Regions from separate parts of the Paenibacillus sp. JDR-2 genome, predicted to be linked through region 1. Evidence: a T-box and tRNA genes for the amino acid it is inferred to sense, from the RefSeq annotation. Region 1 holds a T-box; the other holds one or more tRNA genes.
The links. A T-box is a leader RNA that pairs with one kind of tRNA and senses whether it is charged. The one in region 1 lies ahead of PJDR2_RS09890 (tryptophan--tRNA ligase), so its partner is inferred to be a tRNA-Trp.
Positions count from the first base shown of each region.

Region 1 (3,187 bases):
CGTCCGTCGTTGTGGTTCCCGGCGCGACCAATACGTTGTTCATTGACCAGCCGCAATTTACGTTTGAACGGATTCACGAGTTTATTACGGATCCAACGCAAGTGGTAACGGATTACGCCTCCTTCGAATGTCATGTCGCGAAATACGTCATGCAGTATTTCAACGATGCTTTTGAACAGGTTTTGAACAAAAAGGCGGTACAGGCTTAAGGCCTGTATCGCCTTTTTTGGTTTATAATAGAACATAATTGCTCATAGGATTGGTGAGAATCATGGACATGGAGAACACGATTTCGAATATAGTTGACCAACTGAAACAAATAAAAGGCGTAACGGCTATTGTTCTTGGCGGTTCGAGAGCCAGGGGAACCGAGAATCCCCATTCCGATATTGATATCGGTATCTATTACGATTCCGGCCTAGGGCTGGACATCCCGCAGCTTCGCCAAGCGGCTGCTGGAATGGACGACGAGCATCGAGATAACGTTGTGACCGAAACAGGCGAGTGGGGACCATGGATTAATGGCGGGGGCTGGCTGAAAATCAATCATATTTCCGTCGATTTCCTCTACAGGGATCAAAACAAAGTGTCGCAAGTAATCGAACAAGGCATGAGCGGGGAGATCACCATGGATTACCAGCCGGGACATCCTCATGGATTCGTGAATTCGATTTATTTGGCGGAGGTCGCGCTATGCAAAGTATTATGGGATCCTTCGGAAATCGTAGGCCAGTTGAAAAGCAGAACAACTCCTTATCCTGCAGCACTTAAAAAAGCGATTGTCCAAAGGTTTTTCTGGGAGGCGGGCTTTTCTCTCGAAAATGGATACAAGGGTATCTACAAGAACGATTTATCATATATTGCCGGTTGCTGTTTCAGGTCTGTGGCTTGCTTGAATCAGGTATTGTTTGCAGTTAACGAAACCTACTCGATGAATGAAAAAGGAGCCTCTGCTATCGTCGATTCGTTCGCTATTGCACCACGTCATTATTCCCGTAGGGTAAATGAAATCTTCGCTTTGATCACAGAGGATCCGGATAGCTTAAAGAACGCCTTGAATCTGCTGCGGGAACTCATTGAGGAAACTGAACAACTTATTAAGTAAGTATTTGACAAATCTATGCGTTCTGTTGTAAAAATGTAATAACAAAATTATATACCAACTTGCGATGATGAAGAGAGTACGCATAACGAATACTCCAGAGAGCTGATGGATGGTGCGAATCAGTGTAGGGATTATGCCGAAGTGGGCTTCTGAGCATCCAAACCGAAACAAGATTTTGAGTAGGCTTTGGCGAAAGTCTCGTCGTTACAAGAGACGCGTATTCCAGCATCCAGCATGCGTCGATACGTCAAAGCGAGTCCGATTTGCGCGAATCGGGCTAACGAAGGTGGTACCACGGGGTTTCTCGTCCTTTTCCAAGGATGAGAGCCCCTTTTTTTATTTCTAAGTTGAAGAAGGGAGCAAAAACATGAGCACTGTATTAACGGGCATCAAACCAACAGGAAGAGTGCATATCGGCAATTACATCGCGGCAATAAAGCCAGCCCTGGAAATTGCCAAAAAGCAGGATCGCACAGCTTTGTATTTTATCGCGGATTATCACGGTCTAACGTTTATTCAAAATCGGGATGAGTTTAACGATCTTTCTTACGGGATTGCGGCGACGTGGCTGGCTTTGGGGCTTAATCCGGAGCAGGTTGTATTTTACCGCCAATCCGACGTACCGGAGATTTTCGAGCTTAGCTGGATTCTGGCCTGCATGGCGCCAAAAGGTCTGATGAATCGTGCTCATGCTTATAAGGCGGTCGTGGATAAAAACGAGCAGCTAGGCGTGGATACCGATACCGGCGTTAATATGGGCCTGTTTACTTATCCGATCTTAATGGCGGCGGATATCTTGCTTTTTCAGACGGATCAAGTTCCGGTCGGCAAAGACCAGATTCAGCATGTCGAAATTGCAAGGGATCTGGCGGAAGCCTTTAACCGCAACTATGGCGAGACCTTTAAGCTGCCTAATTATATCGTGGATGAGCAAACGGCCGTGATACCGGGACTGGATGGACGGAAAATGAGCAAAAGCTACAACAATACGATTCCGCTGTTTGAGTCAGCCGACAGCTTGATGAAGCTGATTAGCAGAATCAAGACCGATTCTACTCCGCCGCATGAACCTAAAGATCCTGATACCTCGAATATTTATCTGCTTTATAAAGAGTTTGCTACGGATGAGCAAATTGAAATATTACGGAAAAAATTCCAAAGCGGTATAAGCTGGGGGGAAGCGAAGCAGGAGCTTTATCAGGTTATGAATGCTTTCCTGGAGGAGCCGCGGGAGAAATATAATCAATACATGGCGGCAAAGGACCAAATCGATGATATTCTGAGTGAAGGCGCAAGGAAAGCAAGAGCTATAGCACAACCTTTGCTGGAGCAGGTAAAATACAAGTTGGGGAGATACAGGTAATAGGCAAACCTCAGATGAGACATCCGCTACCTTTACGGTGAACGGAGAACCTTTTCCGGCGTTTGGATTCCAGGTTGATAACATGGATGAGCTGCGTAAGAAAGTAACGGACGGCGGCGTTAGGGTGCACGGCGATTCGCTGGCTGAGCCTGTTGAGGAAGGTAGAAGATTTCTGAAAATTTATGATCTGGACGGAAATTTAATCGTTGCGCATACAGCCTAGAAATTGAAGGGAAAGAAGAAAACTCTACTTCCTCCTGGTGAGGTAGTAGAGTTTTCTTTCTATTTAAATTCGATTGTAGGATTTCAAAGTGATAAGGCTCTTCAGAGTCTTATAAGCCCGCCATTCCAATCTTGCCATTTCACTTGGCGGTTCCCATTGGATTTGCCATCCACCGTCTTGTGCCTGCTCGGATTCCAGCACGTTCAAGTGAGCCTCAATAACCTCATCCGAAAAAATCTTTCTGCAATACGAATCGGAAGCAGGAGCAAAATCTAGAGGAGTAAGTCCGTAAGATTGAGGCGGAGCTTCCAAACAGAAGTAGCTCGCCTTAAATAGTTCATCGGATAGCTTGGCAAATAGTTTGTTTACTTCAACGGTTTGAGGGAGGCTTTCAAGCAGACAGAATGCGGTAATAATCGTATGAGAATCCTCATAATGAGAAGAAGAGATATCGTTCAAGCATATTCCGACAGCTTGCTCTAGCCATGGATTATTA
Region 1 covers NC_012914.1:2,267,422-2,270,608, forward strand. The annotation lists gene PJDR2_RS09880 (alpha/beta fold hydrolase) at 1-209, shown strand, start outside; gene PJDR2_RS09885 (nucleotidyltransferase domain-containing protein) at 272-1,105, shown strand; T-box leader at 1,161-1,420, shown strand; gene PJDR2_RS09890 (tryptophan--tRNA ligase) at 1,473-2,468, shown strand; gene PJDR2_RS33120 (hypothetical protein) at 2,551-2,691, shown strand; gene PJDR2_RS09900 (hypothetical protein) at 2,755-3,187, opposite strand, start outside.

Region 2 (3,187 bases), 950 kb from region 1:
AGACCCATTAACGCAAAACGGATCATCCGGATGGAAATCGACATATTCATTGCAGGCACAACAAAGCTTGATATAGCCGTGATGGACACGACAATGACCATCGCTGCGGAAACAATCCCGGCATCAACAGCTGCCTGTCCAATAACCAATGTACCGACAATCGAAATGGCCTGCCCCATTGTTCTTGGCATGCGAACCCCAGCTTCACGTAGGATCTCGAACGTAATCTCCATAATCAGCGCTTCGATAAAAGCGGGAAAAGGTATCCCCTCCCGTTGGGCAGCAAGTCCAATGAGCAGTTGAGTAGGAAGCATTTCCTGATGAAAGGTCGTTATGGCTATATATAGCGAAGGCCCTAACAAGGCAATAAAAATCCCCACAAAACGAAGAATCCTTATTAGCGAGCTGATATCCGCGCGCTGGTAATAGTCCTCTGCAGAATGCATGAAGGAAATAAACAGTGCTGGAACGACAAGAACATGAGGCGTTCCATCCACCAATATCGCCACTTTGCCTTCGAGAAGCTCGGCAGCGATGACATCCGGCCGTTCGGAGTTATACATGGTCGGAAATGGACTATAAGCGGAATCCTGAATGAGTTCTTCGATATAGCCGCTTTCCAGTATCCCGTCAATATCAATTCTGGTTAGTCGGTTACGCACCTCATCCACGATCTTATCGCTTACGATCCCTTTTACATACATAATGGAGACACTAGTCTGAGTCACTTTCCCTATCCGCATATTTTCCAACCATAAATTGGGGTTCTTTATTTTTCTTCTGACCAATGCCGTATTTGTGCGAATGGATTCCGTAAACGATTCTTTTGGACCGCGGCTAACCGTTTCCGTCATTGCCTCTGATACCGCGCGGTCTTTAATCCCATTCATAGCAATGGACAAAATTTTAGTGCTATCCCAAATAAGAATGACGTGACCTGAAAACAGATCATAATACATCGTTTCCGTCGATGTCACTTCTTCTACGTCTCCCGCAGTCAGCAAGTCCAGAAAAGGATGTTGATTCGTATCAAGCTTAGGAAACTCCACCATTAAAGTCTCCAATATAAAATCCTGAACAGATCCCGCATTTACCAGCCCATCCGCATAAAACAAATCCACTCTTTGAGAACGGTCGGCATATTCGATTTGAAATTCCTTAAAAACAATATCGTTACTATTTCCGAGTTTTTCTTTAATAGCTGAAACATCGATCTGATTCATGCTGCATCACATCACCTGTATTTGATAGTAATCAGTATGGTCATCCCCCATTCGATATAAACAAAAAAGCACCTAGCGGAGGTTGGTCCGTCAGGTGCTTATAAAGTATTTAACATGCAAAAAACGCTGACTGTACAAAGTACAATCAGCGCAATCATTTCAATATTTGGTGCCGGTGAGAGGACTCGAACCTCCACGGTTTCCCTCACGATTTTGAGTCGCGCGCGTCTGCCATTCCGCCACACCGGCATTTAGTAAATATGGCGTGCCCTAAGAGATTCGAACTCCTGACCTTTTGATTCGTAGTCAAACGCTCTATCCAGCTGAGCTAAGGGCACATTTATTGAAATAATTGTGGAGGCGCCACCCAGACTCGAACTGGGGGTAAAGCTTTTGCAGAGCTCTGCCTTACCACTTGGCTATGGCGCCACCTAATTATGGAGCGGAAGACGGGAATCGAACCCGCGACCCTCGCCTTGGCAAGGCGATGCTCTACCGCTGAGCCACTTCCGCATAAATGGCTGGGGATCAAGGATTCGAACCTTGGAGTGACGGAGTCAAAGTCCGTTGCCTTACCGCTTGGCTAATCCCCAACAAAAACCTTTTTTTAAATCTTAGTGAAAATGGGGCGATCGATGGGACTTGAACCCACGAATGCCGGAGCCACAGACCGGTGCGTTAACCCCTTCGCCACGACCGCCATACTCACTATAAAAATTATCTGGCAGGGGCAGCAGGAATTGAACCCACACCAAAGGTTTTGGAGACCTTTGTTCTACCTTTAAACTATGCCCCTAAGTGGTGGAGGGTGATGGATTCGAACCACCGAACCGTTAGGAAGAGATTTACAGTCTCCCGCGTTTGGCCACTTCGCTAACCCTCCGTAAAACTGGTGCCGGCGATAGGAGTCGAACCCACGACCTACTGATTACAAGTCAGTTGCTCTACCAACTGAGCTACACCGGCATATTAACTTTTCCAACCATCTAACATGGTGGCTCGGGACGGAATCGAACCGCCGACACGAGGATTTTCAGTCCTCTGCTCTACCGACTGAGCTACCGAGCCTGATGTTTGATTAAATGGCGGAGCTGACGGGATTCGAACCCGCGGTCTCCTGCGTGACAGGCAGGCATGTTAGGCCTCTACACCACAGCTCCACATCGAATTCTCGGTAACAACCGAAGATAAAGTTTTGGTTGCGGGGGCAGGATTTGAACCTGCGGCCTTCGGGTTATGAGCCCGACGAGCTACCGAGCTGCTCCACCCCGCGTCATTATGAATCTTATATGGTGGAGGCTGAGGGGATCGAACCCCCGACCCTCTGCTTGTAAGGCAGATGCTCTCCCAGCTGAGCTAAGCCTCCATATTCTCTCGAGCGACTTTTATAATATATCACATTCAAGTCTGCTTGGCAAGAACTTTTTTATTTCTTTTTTTGTAAAGATGGTGACCCGTAGGGGATTCGAACCCCTGTTACCTCCGTGAAAGGGAGGTGTCTTAACCCCTTGACCAACGGGCCTTACTTATTACGTAGCAATCTGCTATGTAAGAGAAATTATGGCAGAGAGGAAGGGATTCGAACCCTCGAGACCCGGTTAGAGCCTACACGATTTCCAATCGTGCTCCTTCGACCACTCGGACACCTCTCTATATGGCTCCCCGAACAGGACTCGAACCTGTGACAACTCGATTAACAGTCGAGTGCTCTACCAACTGAGCTATCAGGGAATATATTCAAAGCTTGCGCCTTGAAAACTGGATACGAAAGTTTGAATTCCTTAAGTGTTCCGATTGTTACACCGGGGTCCCCGAAAAGTAATCGGAATAAGCTATAACGCTTAACTTCACTTTTTGGGGGTTGTTTTAGGATAAGCCCTCGACCGATTAGTATTCGTCAGCTCCACACATTGCTGTGCTTCCACCCCGAACCTATCAACCTCGTCGTCTTCAAGGGGTCTTAC
Region 2 covers NC_012914.1:1,314,774-1,317,960, reverse strand. The annotation lists gene PJDR2_RS05790 (spore germination protein) at 1-1,223, opposite strand, end outside; tRNA gene PJDR2_RS05785 (tRNA-Leu) at 1,391-1,472, opposite strand; tRNA gene PJDR2_RS05780 (tRNA-Arg) at 1,485-1,561, opposite strand; tRNA gene PJDR2_RS05775 (tRNA-Cys) at 1,579-1,652, opposite strand; tRNA gene PJDR2_RS05770 (tRNA-Gly) at 1,662-1,736, opposite strand; tRNA gene PJDR2_RS05765 (tRNA-Gln) at 1,742-1,816, opposite strand; tRNA gene PJDR2_RS05760 (tRNA-His) at 1,848-1,923, opposite strand; tRNA gene PJDR2_RS05755 (tRNA-Trp) at 1,946-2,019, opposite strand; tRNA gene PJDR2_RS05750 (tRNA-Tyr) at 2,023-2,106, opposite strand; tRNA gene PJDR2_RS05745 (tRNA-Thr) at 2,114-2,189, opposite strand; tRNA gene PJDR2_RS05740 (tRNA-Phe) at 2,216-2,291, opposite strand; tRNA gene PJDR2_RS05735 (tRNA-Asp) at 2,307-2,383, opposite strand; tRNA gene PJDR2_RS05730 (tRNA-Met) at 2,420-2,496, opposite strand; tRNA gene PJDR2_RS05725 (tRNA-Val) at 2,514-2,589, opposite strand; tRNA gene PJDR2_RS05720 (tRNA-Glu) at 2,671-2,745, opposite strand; tRNA gene PJDR2_RS05715 (tRNA-Ser) at 2,785-2,875, opposite strand; tRNA gene PJDR2_RS05710 (tRNA-Asn) at 2,879-2,954, opposite strand; rRNA gene PJDR2_RS05705 (23S ribosomal RNA) at 3,091-3,187, opposite strand, start outside.
Region 2: it has a tRNA-Trp gene. The T-box ahead of PJDR2_RS09890 (tryptophan--tRNA ligase) is inferred to sense a tRNA for this amino acid. The anticodon was not compared.